2 regions of the Inquilinus sp. CA228 genome follow, and region 1 is predicted to be linked to the other one. Evidence: riboswitches for the same ligand, from Rfam matches in the RefSeq annotation. Region 1 holds a riboswitch; the other holds the start of a gene.
The links. Region 1 has a riboswitch for cobalamin ahead of ACTOWL_RS17420 (TonB-dependent receptor plug domain-containing protein). Riboswitches for the same ligand answer to the same signal wherever they lie in the genome.

Region 1 (7,169 bases):
AAGGTGGTGGATGGCGGGCCCGACGAGGTGCTGACCCGCGACGCCAGCGCCGCCCGGCTGTTCCCGGTCGCCACGCTGACCGCGCGCTACCCCTTCGTCGGCCAGATCGGCACCTACCAGCAGATGCTGGAGCCGATCGTCAGCTTCAGCGTCGCGCCGGAGATCAGCAACGGCAACAAGATCCCGAACAACGACAGCGCCGACATCGAGTTCGACGAGATCAACCTGTTCAGCGAGAACCGCTTCCCCGGCCTCGACCGGGTCGAGGGCGGCCAGCACGTCTCCTACGGCTTCCGCTACGGCCTCTACGCGCCGGACGGCGCCTCCGCCACCTTCTTCCTGGGCCAGAGCTACCGGTTCGAGGAGGACGACGACTTCCCGGAGAGCTCCGGCCTGCGCGACAAGGTCTCGGACTATGTCGGCCGCGCGACCTTCCATCCGGGGCCGTATCTGAACCTCGACTGGCGGTTCCGGCTGGACAAGGACAATTTCTACAGCCGCCGGCAATTCATCCAGGCCACCACCACCCCCACGGAGTGGCTGAACCTGCACGTCAACTACAGCCTGCTCGACGACAAGGGCCCGGACGACGACGGCAACATCTTCAACCAGCAGCAGCTCGGCACCGGCGGCACCGCCAAGGTCTCGGACTACTGGTCGCTGTCGACCGGGATGACCTACGATATCCAGAACATGCGGCCGTTCACCTACAACGTCGGCGCGCAGTACCAGGACGAGTGCTTCACCTTCGGCGTCACGGTACAGCGCCGCTTCACCACCGCCGAGGACCAGAAGGAAGGCTACTCCGTCTTCCTGACGCTGAACCTGAAGAATCTCGGCGAGGTGCCGGTGAAGCTGAGCAGCGAGGAGAGCCGCGCCGCGGGCAGCTGACCCGCCGGTCCGACTAGCCCGGCCCGGCCGCCGCCAACGTCCGGGCCTGGCAGCGCGCTACCCTGGCGACGGCACGGTCGGCCCGGCTGGCCAGCGGCGGCAGCTCCCGCCCCTCGCCGATCGTGGCCAGCACCTCGTCCTTCAGCGCCACGGCCCGCGGGTCGCCGAAGGCCCGCCACAGCGCCTGGAAGCCCCGGTGCCTCGCCGCCTGGAACGGCTGCCGCCGCCCCAGCGCGTCGCGCGCCGGATGCGGCGGGAACAGATGGGCGCAGGGCACCCAGCCGGCCGGGATCGGCGCCGTCACCGCATGGGTCCGGCCGCTGGCCAGCAGCTTCGGCAGGACATGGGTGTGCGGCCCCTCCGGGCTCTTGCCGTCGGCCGGCGGCACCGGCTGGTACACCTCGATCCGCCCCGGCCGCCCCAGGAACACGCGGTGCGGGCCGGCATGGATCACCGCGCCCATCAGCGGGTTGCCGGGCTCGAACAGCGACCGGCCGGCTCCGGCGCGCAGCTGGACCAGCAGCGCCGGGTCGGCGGTGCGGACGCAGATATCGGCCTGGGCCACGCCGAGGCCGAGGTCGAACAGCACGGCGTCGCGGTCCTGCGGCCGCAGCGCCGCGCGGTCGGGGCCGAGCTCGGCAACGACGGTGCGCCGGCTCATCGCGGCTGCTTCCGCCTCCAGGCACAGCGCCACGGCGTGGCTCCAGCGGTCGCCCTGCCCGGTCGCGGTCTCATAGGCCACCGGCCGCAGACCGGCGATCCAGTCGATCCGCATCGCGCCGAGGCCGGTGACCACGGCGACGCCGGCCTCGTCGGCGACGACCGACGCCGGCTCCTCCGGCGTGCGCATGAACTCGGCGATGGCGCCGAAGCCGCCCAGGCTCCACCCCGTCTCCGGCTCCTCGGCCTGGTCCAGGATCAGCCGCCGCACCGCCTCCGTCATCATCGCCCCTCCCCCTGCTCTGGCGCCGCGATGCGCGACCAGGGCAGGACATAGCCGACCCCGTCGCGCACGCCGCGCTGCACCTCCACGCCATAGGCGCGGCGGAGGTGGTCGTCGGTCAGCACCGCGGCGGGCAAACCATTGGCCAGGATCCTGCCGCCCCGCAGCAGCACCAGCCGGTCGCAGAACCGACCGGCCAACGCCAGGTCGTGCAGCACCACCAGCACCCCGGCGCCGGCCAGGATCAGGGCCCAGCCGACCGCCATCGGCGGCAGCACCAGCCAGACATGCTCCAGGCTGCGGTCGGCCAGCGACCCCATCAGCCAGAACACGATCTCCAGCGCCGCATAGGGGTTCGGCGACAGGTTCAGCGCCAGCGCGGTCAGGGCGCCGGCGGCGCTGCTGATGGCGACGCCGGCCAGGATCCCGGTCATGGTCCCGGCGCCGCGCCGGGCCAGGGCCAGCAGCATCAGCGTCGCCAGCACCGCCCCGGCGATGCAGCCCAGCGGCAGGGCCAGCGCGAAGCTGCCGGCGAGGCCGGTGTAGAACACCAGCACGGCGCCCAGCGCCGCCGCGGCCGAGACGCCGATCACCCCGGGCTCGGCCAGCGGGTTGCGCAGCAGCCCCTGCATCGCGGCGCCGCCGAGGCCAAGGCTGAACCCGACCAGCAGGCCCAGCAGCGCCCGCGGCAGCCGCAGCTCCAGCAGCACCAGCGCCGGCTGGCTCTGCCGCCCGGCCAGCAGGTCGCCGGCCGCGGAGGCGAGGTCGAGCGGTGCATAGCCGGTGGCGATCGACCCGGCCAGGCAGGCCACAGAGGCCATGGCGAGACCGGTGACCAGGACTGGATAGGACGGAGCCAAGACCTGGCGGGGCGTGGTGTCGGTTCCGGCGGTCATGATGAACCACAGGGGCAAGAAGGAGCGCGTCGCCTCTCCCGCCTGGCGGGAGAGGTCGGGCGTCCGCAGGACGACCGGGTGAGGGCTGGCCCGAGCCTCGACAAAGGGCCCTCACCCGGAGCCGCTGACGCGTCTCCGACCTCTCCCGCAAGCGGGAGAGGCAACGCAAATGGCCTTGATTGTTCTTTCACCGCCCCTCCTCCGCCTGCCGCGCGGCGGCGGCGATCAGGGCGGCGGCGTCGGCCACCTCCGGGCCGCCGCAGGTCCACAGCCGCGCCGGCACCCGGACCAGGCGCAGATCCGGCAGCGCGGCCAGGATCGGATGGTCCAGCATCGCCTCGCCCAGCGACGGCGCCCGGTTCTCCGGCTGGTTCAGGATCAAGAGCCGCACCCCGGCCAGCGCCACGCTCTCCAGCGGGATCTCGCCGTAATTCTCCAGCCCCTGCTCGGCGGCGAGGTTGCGGACGCCGGCCCGGCGCAGGATCTCGTCGACCAGCGAGCCACGGCCGGCGGTGAAGCCGTTCGGGCGCAGCACCACCGCCAGCGGCGGCGAGGCCGGGCTGCGGATGGCCGCCAGCCGGCCGTCCATCGCCGCGATCATCTGCTCGCCACGCTCCGGCTGGCCCAGGGCCGCCGCCACCTGACGGATCTGGGCGCGGACGCCGTCCAGGTCCTGCGGCACGCCCAGCTCCAGGATCGGCATGCCCAGGCGGCGCAGCAGCGCCACCGTGCTGCGGGTGGTGAAGGCCCCGACCACGACCAGGTCCGGCTGCAGCGCCGCGACCTCCTCCGCCATCCCGTGATTGACCGGCATCGAGGCCGCCTCGGCCGCCACCACCGAATTCTCCGGGTCGCGCGCCAGCCAGGTCACCGACCGCACATCGGCGCGGTCGGCCAGGCGCAGCACCAGCGCATCGGCACAGAGGTTGAGCGAGACGATCCGATGCGGCCGGGCCAGGGCGGGCGAGGCCGCGAGGCCGAGGGCCAGGAGCAGCGGGAGCACGGCAGGGCGGCGCATCGCGATCAGAAGCTGACCTTCATGCCGAGATAGCCGGCCCGCCGCAGCGAGCCGTAGGTCCAGACCTCCTCATAATCCTCGTCCAGCAGGTTGTCGATCCGGCCATAGACCTGCACCCTGTCGCTCATCTGGTACGACGCCGCCAGGTTCACCAGCGTATAGCCGTCCAGCGTCACCGGCGAGGAATTGAACACCTCGTCGAAGGCCAGGTCCTTCTGCCGGCCGTTGTAGTCGACGCCGAGATTGACGTTCGCAGCACCCTCCAGGAACCGGTAGTTGACGTTGAGGCTGGCGATGTTGCGCGGCCGGCGCACCAGATCCGCCCCGGTCGCGTCCTCCGCGTCGGTGTAGGTGTAGGCGGCGCGGATGGTCAGGTCGTCGACCGGCGTCACCGACAGACCCAGCTCCACCCCGCGCGCCGTGGCCGTGCCCGGCAGGTTGGCCGAGCTCTGCCCGTTGCCGACGATCAGGTCGCTGATCCGCTGCTCGAACCAGGTCGCGTCCAGCACCACCCGGTCGCCCCAGATCTCCTGGTCGAAGCCGGCGTCCCAGCCCTCCGCATGCTCCGGCTTCAGGTCGGGATTGCCGCGATAGGTGTTGGTGAAGCCGTACAGCTCGAACAGCGTCGGGTTCTTCACCCCGGTGCCGGTGGAGGCGCGCAGCTTGGTGCCCGTGGCCTCGATCCGGTAAGCGGCGGTCAGGCGGTAGGTGGTGGTGTCGTTGAACAGGTCGTTCAGGTCGTGCCGCACGCTGCCGGTCAGGAACAGGCTGTCGAGCAGGCCGAGCTGATACTGCCCGACCAGCCCGGTGGCGCCGATCCGGCGGCTGAAATCGGCGAAGCCGCTGCTGCTGTCGGCCTGCTGCTCCTCATGGTCGACGGCGAAGGTCAGGCGGTGCTCGGCCGGCAGCAATGCCTCGCTGTCCAGCGTCAGGTTGGTCTGGTAGTCGACCCTTGTGGTCTTGCCGCGATAGCTGCTGGTGATGACGTCGTCGCCGTCGCGATAGTCGCGGCTGTCGTCGGTGTAGGACAGGCCGACGATGTGCTCCCACCGGCCGTCGAGCAGCTTGAGCTTGCCCTGGATGCGGCCGAGGAAGGTCGAGCCGTCGACGTCGTCCTTGCTGTCGATGGCGCCGACGCCCCCGGCGAAGCCGTCGAGATCGGTGCGGAAGCGGGTGTAGCGGCCGACCACGTCGATATCGACCAGCTCGTTCGGGTGCAGCCCGATCTTGGTGTAGATCGTGCCGTTGCGGTACCCGTCGGCCTCGCTGCCATGGCGGGCGGACGACGCGCCGTCGGTGCGCAGGCCGGCGGTGCCGATCAGATAGTCGAGGTCGTCATTGCCGCCGCTGACCGAGGCGTTTCCGCGCAACGTGCCGTAGCCGCCGCCCTCGACCGAGGCGGTGCTGCCCACCGGTCCCTCGCCGCGCCGGGTGACGATGTTGACCACGCCGCCGATCGCGTCCGACCCATAGAGGGCACTCTGCGGTCCGCGCAGCACCTCGATCCGCTCGATGTCGTCGGCCATCAGATGGGCGAAGTCGAACTCCGACCCCGCCGAGGGGTCGTTGACCTCGATGCCGTCGATCAGCACGAGCGTCTGGTTGCCTTCCGAGCCGCGGATGCGCAGCTGGGTCAGCCCGCCGAGCGGGCCGGTGCGGTTGACGGCGACGCCCGGCACCTCGCGCAGCACGTCGGAAAGCTGGTGGATCTGCCGGTCCTCCAACTCCTGCCGGGTGATCACGGTAACGGCGCTGCCGACCTGGTCCGCCGGGGTCGGCGTGCGGTTGGCGGTGACCACGATCGGCGGGAGCGTCAGGCCGGGCTCGGCCTCCTGGCCCTCCGCGGGCATGGAGACGCCGGCCGCGAGCAGGACCAGGATGTAGCGGGACGGAACGGACATGGAGACCTCGGGGGACACGCTTGTGGCACGTCACCGCGAACGCTGTCTCCCCGGCCTGCGCCGGTTCGGCAACCACCAGGACACCCCGCCCGGCGTGCTCGCGCGTGACCACGACTGACGGCAGGTCTCCTGGCTTGCGGGTCGTCGCCCTTCCGTCGCCTTCCCGGGGCCCGAAACCCCCAGTGGCATGTTGACGGATGACTCGCCGCTCACAGTTGCGGGGGCAGCCGCGGCGTTGGGCCGAAGCCCGCACCGCGTTCCCTTTTGATCCCGAAGGAACCGTCGCAGCGAAGCTAGTGGGCGGCCGGCCGCGCCGTCAACAGCGCATCGAGGCCGAGCGCGGCGGCGTTGGCGCCGGAATCGGCATAGGGCGGCAGCCGGTCCTCCTCGCGCAGCTCGCTGTCGCAGATCGCCACCATCCGCGGCACCCAGCGCACGACATGGTCGACCAGGGCCCGCACCGCCGGCACCAGGCCGCGGCGCGAGGCGAACACCGCCTGCACCTCGCCCTCCGGCACGCGCCAGTCGAACAGCACATGCTCCAGCAGCCCGGCCTCGATCGCCGGCCGGCAGATATAGTCCGGCAGCAGCGCGGCGCCGAGCCCGTCGATCGCGGCCTGACGCAGGGTGAACATGTCGTCGCTGGCCAGCCGCGGCACATGCGGCACCGATTGCGGCGCGCCTGCCGCGTCGACCAGGGTCCAGACATGGCGACCGTCGGCATGGTGCAGGTCGAGCGTGCCGAGGCGGATCAGATCGACCGGCTCCGTGGGGCGGCCGATCCGGTCGAGCAGCGTCGGCGCCGCCACCACCACGCCGCGGGTCTGGGCCAGCACCCGGACGACGACATCGGAGGGCTCGGTCGGCGGCTTGCGCACCCGGAAGGCCAGGTCGACCCGCTCGTCGATCACGTCGACGCGGCGGCCGGTCAGCTCCATGGCGATGCGCACCGCCGGATGGGCGGCCAGGAAGCTGTTGATCAGCGGCGCGACCATGGTCTGCGCCAGGATGTGCGGGCAGGTGACGCGGATCAGCCCGCTCGGCTCCGACCGCGCCTGGGCCACCGCCTGCTCCGCCGCCTCGGCCTCGGCCAGCATGGTCTCGCAATGGCGCAGGAAGGTCTCGCCGACATCGGTCAGCGACAGCCGGCGGGTGGAGCGCTGCAGCAGCCGGACGCCGAGCCCCTCCTCCAGCGCCGCGATGCGGCGGCTGAGCCGCGACTTGGGCAGGCCGAGGGCCCGGCCGGCGGCGGTGAAGCCGCCCAGTTGCGCCACCTTGGCGAAGAGGCGGAGGTCGTTGAGGTCGAGCATGGCCGTCACCCGCAGTTTATTGTCTCACAGATAGAACGATCCATCGCGAAATTCCAGTCTACAGGTGGATTGCCTCCATCCGTAAATGCAATGCCGATGTCATTTACACCCACGGAGGGGTCCATGAAGATCCTGCAGATCGATTCCAGCCCGCTTGGCGACGCCTCGGTGTCGCGCCAGCTGACCAAGGCGACCGTCGACGCCTGGCGC
Region 2 (7,169 bases), on a different contig from region 1:
GGATGCGGGCGGTCCAAGGCATTTCAGGCCTCGTCCTCGCCCTCTTCCGGCGGCTGTTCCGCCGGCTCCAGGAGCCCGGCCGGCGGGTCGATCACGATGCGGCGGCCGGCGATGTCGACCACCGGCACCGCGGCCCGGGTGAAGGGCAGCATCACGGCGCTGCCCTCGACCCGCGCGATCTCCAGCATCTCGCCGGCGCCGAAATCGAACACGGCGCGGACCGTGCCGAAGACGGTCCCGTCCGCCAGCACCGCCGCCAGGCCGACCAGGTCGGCGTGGTAGAACTCGTCCTCCTCGGGCTCCGGCAGGGCGGCGCGGTCGACATAGAGCCGCAGGCCGCGCAGGGCGTCGGCCGCGTCGCGGTCGGCGACGCCCTCGACCCGCACGATCCAGTGGTCCTTGGCCCAGGACAGCAGTTGCAGGGCGAGGCGCCGCGCCCCGGCCTCGTCAGAGACCGGGCCGTAGGCGGTCAGGTCCTCCGGGGCGGCGGTGACGGGCTTGACCTTCACCAGGCCGCGGACGCCGTGCGCCCCGGTGATCTGGCCGACGCAGACCTTGGAGGATGAAGTCATGGCGGAGAATCCGGCCGGCACCCTTCACCCCGCGCGGGGCAAGGGCGCCCGTACGGATCAGGCCTCGGCCGGAGCCTCGGCGGCCTTGGCGGCGGCCTCGGCCGCAGCCTTGGCGCGCTCCTGGGCCTTCGCCTTCGGCGCCGACTTCGACGGGCTCTCGCGATACACCGGCATCGGCGCCAGCTCGGCCTGGCCGAGGAACTTGGCGACGCGATCGGTCGGCTGGGCGCCGACCGACAGCCAATGCTTGATCCGGTCGGCCTTCAGCACCAGGCGCTCCGGATGATCCTTCGCCAGCATCGGGTTGTAGGTGCCGACCTTCTCGACGAAGCGGCCGTCGCGCGGGCTGCGCGTGTCGGCGATCACGATCGAGTAGAACGGGCGCTTCTTGGCGCCGCCACGGGTCAGGCGGATCTTGACGGACATTACGGTACTCTCCTCAGGTCAAGCTTGCTGTTGGGGAAACTCAGGCGGGGTCGTGACAGACGGCTTCGACGTGGTGCCCGTCGGGGTCGATCACGAAGGCGCCATAGTAGTTCGGGTGGTAGTGCGGCCGCGGGCCCGGCGCGCCGTTGTCGCGGCCGCCGGCGGCCAGGGCCGCGGCATGGAAGGCGTCGACCGAGGCCCGGTCCGGCGCGCCGAAGGCGATGTGCAGGCCGGGCATCGGCGCCAGCTTGCCGGCCTCGGCCTTGCCGATCCAGAAATGGCCGGTCCGCGCCGGCATCGGCTCGCCATAGCCGGTGGCGTCGTCGAAATCGAGAATGCGGCCGTAGCCGAGCGGCGCCAGCGCCGCGTCGTAGAAGGCACGGCTGGCGCCCAGGTCGGCGACGCCGATGGAGACGTGGTCGAGCATCATGGTCATGACGATCCCCTCCTCACATCTTGAAGCCGGGCGGCAGCATGCCGGGCGGCAGCTTGGGCATGCCGCGCATCATCCCGGCCTTCCCCAGCTTCTTCATCCGCTTCATCATGTCGGCCATCTGCTGATGCTGCTTCAGCAGCTTGTTGACGTCCTGCACCGATGTGCCGGAGCCGGCGGCGATCCGCACCTTGCGCTTGGCGTGGATGATCTTCGGGTTGCGGCGCTCGACCGGCGTCATCGAGGAGATGATCGCCTCCTGCCGCTTGATCATCTTGTCGTCCATGCCGGCAGTCTTCATCTGGTCCTTGATCTTGCCGACGCCGGGCAGCATGCCCATCAGCCCCTGCAGCCCGCCCATCTTGCGCATCTGGCGCAGCTGGGAGGCGAGGTCCTCGAGGTCGAACTCGCCCTTCTGGATCTTGGCCGCGAGCTTCTCGGCATCCTCCTTCTCGATCGTCTGCGCCGCCTTCTCGACCAGGCTGACGACGTCGCCCATGCCAAGGATGCGGTTGGCGATACGGTCGGGATGGAACAGCTCCAGCGCGTCCATCTTCTCGCCCACGCCGATCAGCTTGATCGGCTGGCCGGTGACGGCGCGCATCGACAGGGCGGCGCCGCCGCGGCTGTCGCCGTCGACCCGGGTCAGGACGATGCCGGTGATGCCGACCCGCTCATGGAAGGTGCGGGCGACGTTGACCGCGTCCTGGCCGGTCATGGCGTCGGCCACCAGCAGGGTCTCGGTCGGCTTGGTGGCGTCGCGGATCGCCACCACCTCGGCCATCAGCTCCTCGTCGATGGCGAGGCGGCCAGCGGTGTCGAGCAGGACGACGTCGAAGCCCTCGAGCCGGCCGCGCTCCATGGCGCGGCGGGCGATGGCCAGCGGCTCCTGCCCAGCAATGATCGGCAGGGTGGTGACGCCGATCTGCTCGCCCAGGATCTTCAGCTGCTCCTGCGCCGCCGGGCGCCGCGTGTCGAGCGACGCCATCAGGACCTTGCGGTTGTCGCGATCCTTCAGGCGCAGGGCGAGCTTGCCGGTGGTGGTGGTCTTGCCCGAGCCCTGCAGGCCGACCATCAGCACCGGCACCGGCGGCACGGCGATCAGGTTGATCGGGGTCGCGGCGTTGAGGTCCGGCGCCTCGCCGGGCGTGCCGCCCAGCATCTCGATCAGGCAGTCATGGACGATCTTGATGACCTGCTGGCCGGGGGTGACCGAGCGCAGCACCTCCGCCCCGACCGCCCGCTCGCGCGCCTTGTCGACGAAGTCCTTGACCACCGGCAGGGCGACATCGGCCTCGAGCAGCGCCACGCGCACCTCGCGCATGACGGCGCCGACATCGGCCTCCGTCAGCGCGCCGCGCTTGCGAAGCCGGTCGAAGATGTCGCCGAGACGGCCGCTCAGACCTTCGAACATGATCGCCCTTCGAATTCCGCAACCCCAAACGGAAAAGCGCCAGTGCGCGACACTCGCGAACTGGCGGCACCCCTTGGGGTCTCGCTGCGGGCCGATCCCGCAACGGTCGGTCTTTTAGGCGGATGGGGCCGCGGAGTCAACCGCGGCCCGGCCGAACGGTCAGTCCTTCTCCCGACGCAGCACCAGGATGAAGCCGTCCTCGCCCGGCAGGCCGCGGCCGGCTTCGGAGGGGACGGCGCCCTCGGCGGTCGACGGCGGCGGCTCACTGCGGTCGAGAAAGGCCTCCATGGCCGCGACCGGCCAGCGCCAGATGGTCTTGTCCTCCGGCGCCGCGCCGATGCCGGCATAGAGCCGGCGGGCATCGGCATTGTCCGACGCCATCTCCCAGCGCACCCGCATCGCCTGGGACACGCCGATATCGGCCAGCGACCGCATCAGCTGCCGGCCGATGCCGCGGCCGCGCGCCCGGTCGCGGACATAGACGTCGTCGACCCGGATGAAGTCGCCGCCGGTCCAGATCGAATAGTCGATGGTGTAGCTGACATAGCCGACCACGCCGCTGCCATCCTCGGCGAGCAGGCCGCGGAAGCGCGGCGGCACCTCGGCCAGCGCCTCGTCGAGATCGGCGCGCTGCGCCGTCATCGCCGCTTGCTCGCCGGCGATTGCCGCGAGCTCGCGCAGCATGTCGAGCAGCATCGGCACATCCGCGGCCACCAGCGGCCGCACGGTCAGATCGGACACCACAGCATCTCCCGCCTTCGGCAGGGGTCCGGGAGGGGCCGGCCGGACAGGCTGCCGTCCGACGCGCCGCCCGGGGACACCCCGCCCCGTCACACGCACTCATCCGACGGCAGGTCTCCTGGCTCGCGGGTCGCCGCCGCACGCCCCCTTCCCGGGATCAGCCGGTGGCTTCGGGCGCGGGCTCGCCGCTTACAGTTGCGGGGGCAGCGCCGGCCTTGCCCGAATAGGCTCACCGGCTTCCCTTTTCACCCCGGTCTCCCGGGGCACCGTCGGCCGTCATGCTAGCCGCCGGCCCTCGCCCTGTCGATCACGCAGGGCTCCGCCCTCGCGCACCGAGGCCGGTTGATGCCATATGAGAGCGGGAGAGACTTGGGAGCGGGCGATGGACGGGCTGCCGTTCTGGAAGATGCACGGGCTGGGCAACGACTTCGTGGTGCTGGACGCGCGCGAGCGGCCGATCCCGATCCATCCCGACCAGGCGCGGCGCATCGCCGACCGGCACCGCGGCGTCGGCTTCGACCAGCTGCTGGTGATCGAGCCGGCGCAGACCGCAGGCGCCGACGTGTTCATGCGCATCCTCAATGCCGACGGCACCGAATCGGGCGCCTGCGGCAACGGCACGCGCTGCGTCGCCGCGCTGGTGATGGCCGACAGCGGCGCCGACCGGGCCGTGGTCGAGACCCGCAGCGGCCTGCTGGAATGCCGCAACGCCCCCCAGGGCGGCGTCACCGTCGACATGGGCCCGGCCCGGCTGGGCTGGCAGGACATCCCGCTGGCGCATGAGGCCGACACGCTGCACCTGCCGGTGTCGTCCGGCGCGCTGTCGGACGCGGTCGGCGTGTCGATGGGCAACCCGCACGCCGTGTTCTTCGTGCCGGACGCCGAGAAGGTGCAGATCGACGGCGTCGGCCCGGTGCTGGAGCACGACCCGCTGTTCCCCGAGCGCGCCAATATCGGCGTGGTCCAGATGCTGGCCCGCGACCGGCTGCGCTATCGGGTGTGGGAGCGCGGCGTCGGCGTCACCCAGGCCTGCGGCAGCGGCGCCTGCGCCGCCGCCGTGGCCGCCGTGCGCCGAGGCCTGGCCGAGCGCACCGCCTGGGTCGACCTCGACGGCGGCACCCTCCTGATCGAATGGCGCGAGAGCGACGGCCATGTGCTGATGACCGGCCCGGCCGAGACCAGCTTCGCCGGCATCCTGTCGCGCGGCCTGCTGGACGGCTGACCCCGCGGCCAGCCGTCCGCGCGGGTCAGAGCACGAAGTCGCCGGCGACGAGGGCGAAGTTGCCGGTGAGCACGATGTGGAAGTCGGAGACGCCGTCGCCGTTGACGTCGCCGGCGATGGTGGTGACGCCAGGGCTGGTGTTGGCGGCGCGCAACTCGCCGGCATGGTGCGTGAACAGCCCGGAGCCGATGAAGGTGAAGGACTGGTTGCCGGCGACGCCGGTGACGGCGTCGATCGCCGACAGATCGATCTTGTCGCCCTGGGCCCGGACGAAGTCGGCGATCCGGTCGGCGCCAGCGCCGACCACGCTGTCCCCGACCGCGCTGAAGACGAAGCGGTCCGCATCGGCGCCGCCGGTCAGGGTATCTTTTCCGGCGCCGCCATCGAGCACGTCCTGGCCGCCGCCGCCATTGAGCGAATCGGCGCCGGCATAGCCGTTCAGCACATTGGCGACCGCGTTGCCGATCAGCGTGTCGCCGCCCTGGCTGCCATTGACGTTCTCGACCGATGTGTAGCCGTCGCCCTGCGCGTCGCCGCCGCTGCCGAAACCGGTCAGCAGGTTCACGGTCACGCCGACGGAGCTGTCCCAATAGCTGACGAGGTCCGTGCCGGCACCGCCGTCCAGCCGGTCGGCGCCGGCCCCTCCGCGCAGGATATCGTCGCCGCCCCAGCCGAACAGGCCATTGGCTCCGGTATTGCCCGTGAGGGCGTCGTTGCCCTGGCTGCCGTTCAGCATCTCGATCCCGAGATAGACATCGCCCTGGGCGTCGCCGCCGGACCCCTGGCCGGTCGCCAGATTGGCCGTCACCCCAACCGAGCTGTCCCAGTAGCTGACCAGATCGTTGCCGGAGCTGCCGTCCAGCCAGTCGGGGCCGGCCCCGCCGCGGAGGATGTCGTTGCCCGCGCCGCCGTTCAGCACATTTCCGCCGCCATCCCCGGTCAGGGTGTCGTCGAACGCACTGCCGGTCAGGCTTTCGATCGACACCAGCACGTCGCCGGCCGCGTCGCCGCCGGATCCGCTGCCCGTCACCAGGCTGACGGTGACGCCGGCGCTGCTGTTCGCGTAGCTCGCCGAATCGGAACCGGCGCCGCCGTTGAGCAGATCGGCTCCCGCTCCGCCCCGAAGCACGTCGTTGCCGAACGCGCCTTGGAGCGAGTTCGCGACGCTGTTCCCGGTCAGGACGTCGTTGCTTGAGTTGCCGATGACATTCTCGACCGAAATGATGAACCCATCCGCTTCGCCCTGAGCCAGATCGAGGTTCACACTCCCAGGGTTTTGCTCATAGCTGATCGTATCGTTGCCCTCACCGCCATCCCATAAGCTCGCTCCGGAGATAAAGACATCATCTCCGGCACCTCCCACCAAGATGTCTGCGTATCCCAGCCGGTCCGCGAACTGGCTGCCGATGATCTTCTCGATCGAGTACAGGGAATCGCTGGGGAGCGACGGCTCAGGGGCGACACCCGCGACAAAGTAATGCGGTGCGTTGTCGGCAATGCCGAAGTAGCCGAACGCGACGCCTGTCGCCGCGAGGGCATAGCTGACGGTGTCGAAGCCGTCGCCGCCGAACAGGCGGTCGCCGCGGGCGGACGCCATGAACACGTCGTCGCCGGCCTCGCCATACAGGTAGCCGTCGTTGCCGTCCCATGGGCCGGCCCCAACCAGGACGTCGTCGCCGGCGCCGCCGTGGAGTTCGCTGGCGCCATTGCCGGTCAGGTGATCCGCGAACGCGCTGCCGGTGACGCCTTCGATCGAGACCAGGGCGTCGCCTTCGGCGGTGCCGCCCGAGCCCGTCCCCTGCGACAGGTCGACGGAAACGCCCGCCCCGCTATCCGCATAGCTGGCGGTATCGCGGCCGGCGCCGCCATCCAGTTGGTCCGGGCCGGTACCGCCGGTGAGGGCGTCGTTGCCGTCGCCTCCCTGCAGCACGTCACTTCCGGCGTCGCCGTAAAGCCAGTCGCCATTCCCCAGCCCCGACAGCGTGTCGTCGCCGCCCAGGCCGTGCAGCTCGTCCTGCCAGTAATTCGGGTCGTAGATCGGATCCCCGGACGGCTGGGGCACGAAGACGTCCCCGGTCATCGTATCATTTCCGGCAGTGCCGAAGCGCGGCGTCGCAATCGCCATAATTTCTGTCCTCCCGAATCCTGCATGTCGAAAAGGTGCGATGAACAGACCGAGACACCGGCCCGGTCCGAGGCGTGGAGACGAATGCCAAGCACGATCTCATAGAACAATAAAGGATAAATTATATCCGCCTGCGGTCCTCTGTCGAGATCCCCATCCTAGGAAATCCGGACAGCGAGGCAGGCCCGGCATCCCCACCACAGGCCGTAGATCAGGCCGAGCAGCAGCAGCCGCAG

Region 2: linked by a shared signal. The riboswitch ahead of ACTOWL_RS14135 (GNAT family N-acetyltransferase) and the one ahead of ACTOWL_RS17420 (TonB-dependent receptor plug domain-containing protein) in region 1 are both predicted to bind cobalamin.

What each region holds. Positions count from the first base shown of each region.
Region 1 is NZ_JBQJIK010000032.1:28,290-35,458, forward strand. Features, by position in the region: gene ACTOWL_RS17400 (LPS-assembly protein LptD) at 1-891, shown strand, start outside; gene ACTOWL_RS17405 (DUF6925 family protein) at 905-1,834, opposite strand; gene ACTOWL_RS17410 (iron chelate uptake ABC transporter family permease subunit) at 1,834-2,730, opposite strand; gene ACTOWL_RS17415 (ABC transporter substrate-binding protein) at 2,918-3,733, opposite strand; gene ACTOWL_RS17420 (TonB-dependent receptor plug domain-containing protein) at 3,754-5,649, opposite strand; cobalamin riboswitch at 5,752-5,947, opposite strand; gene ACTOWL_RS17425 (LysR substrate-binding domain-containing protein) at 5,943-6,959, opposite strand; gene ACTOWL_RS17430 (FMN-dependent NADH-azoreductase) at 7,083-7,169, shown strand, end outside.
Region 2 is NZ_JBQJIK010000024.1:70,453-77,621, reverse strand. Features, by position in the region: gene trmD (tRNA (guanosine(37)-N1)-methyltransferase TrmD) at 1-22, opposite strand, end outside; gene rimM (ribosome maturation factor RimM) at 24-572, opposite strand; gene rpsP (30S ribosomal protein S16) at 630-998, opposite strand; gene ACTOWL_RS14145 (VOC family protein) at 1,039-1,434, opposite strand; gene ffh (signal recognition particle protein) at 1,448-2,845, opposite strand; gene ACTOWL_RS14135 (GNAT family N-acetyltransferase) at 3,005-3,586, opposite strand; cobalamin riboswitch at 3,678-3,872, opposite strand; gene dapF (diaminopimelate epimerase) at 3,969-4,808, shown strand; gene ACTOWL_RS14125 (calcium-binding protein) at 4,834-6,888, opposite strand; gene ACTOWL_RS14120 (hypothetical protein) at 7,092-7,169, opposite strand, start outside.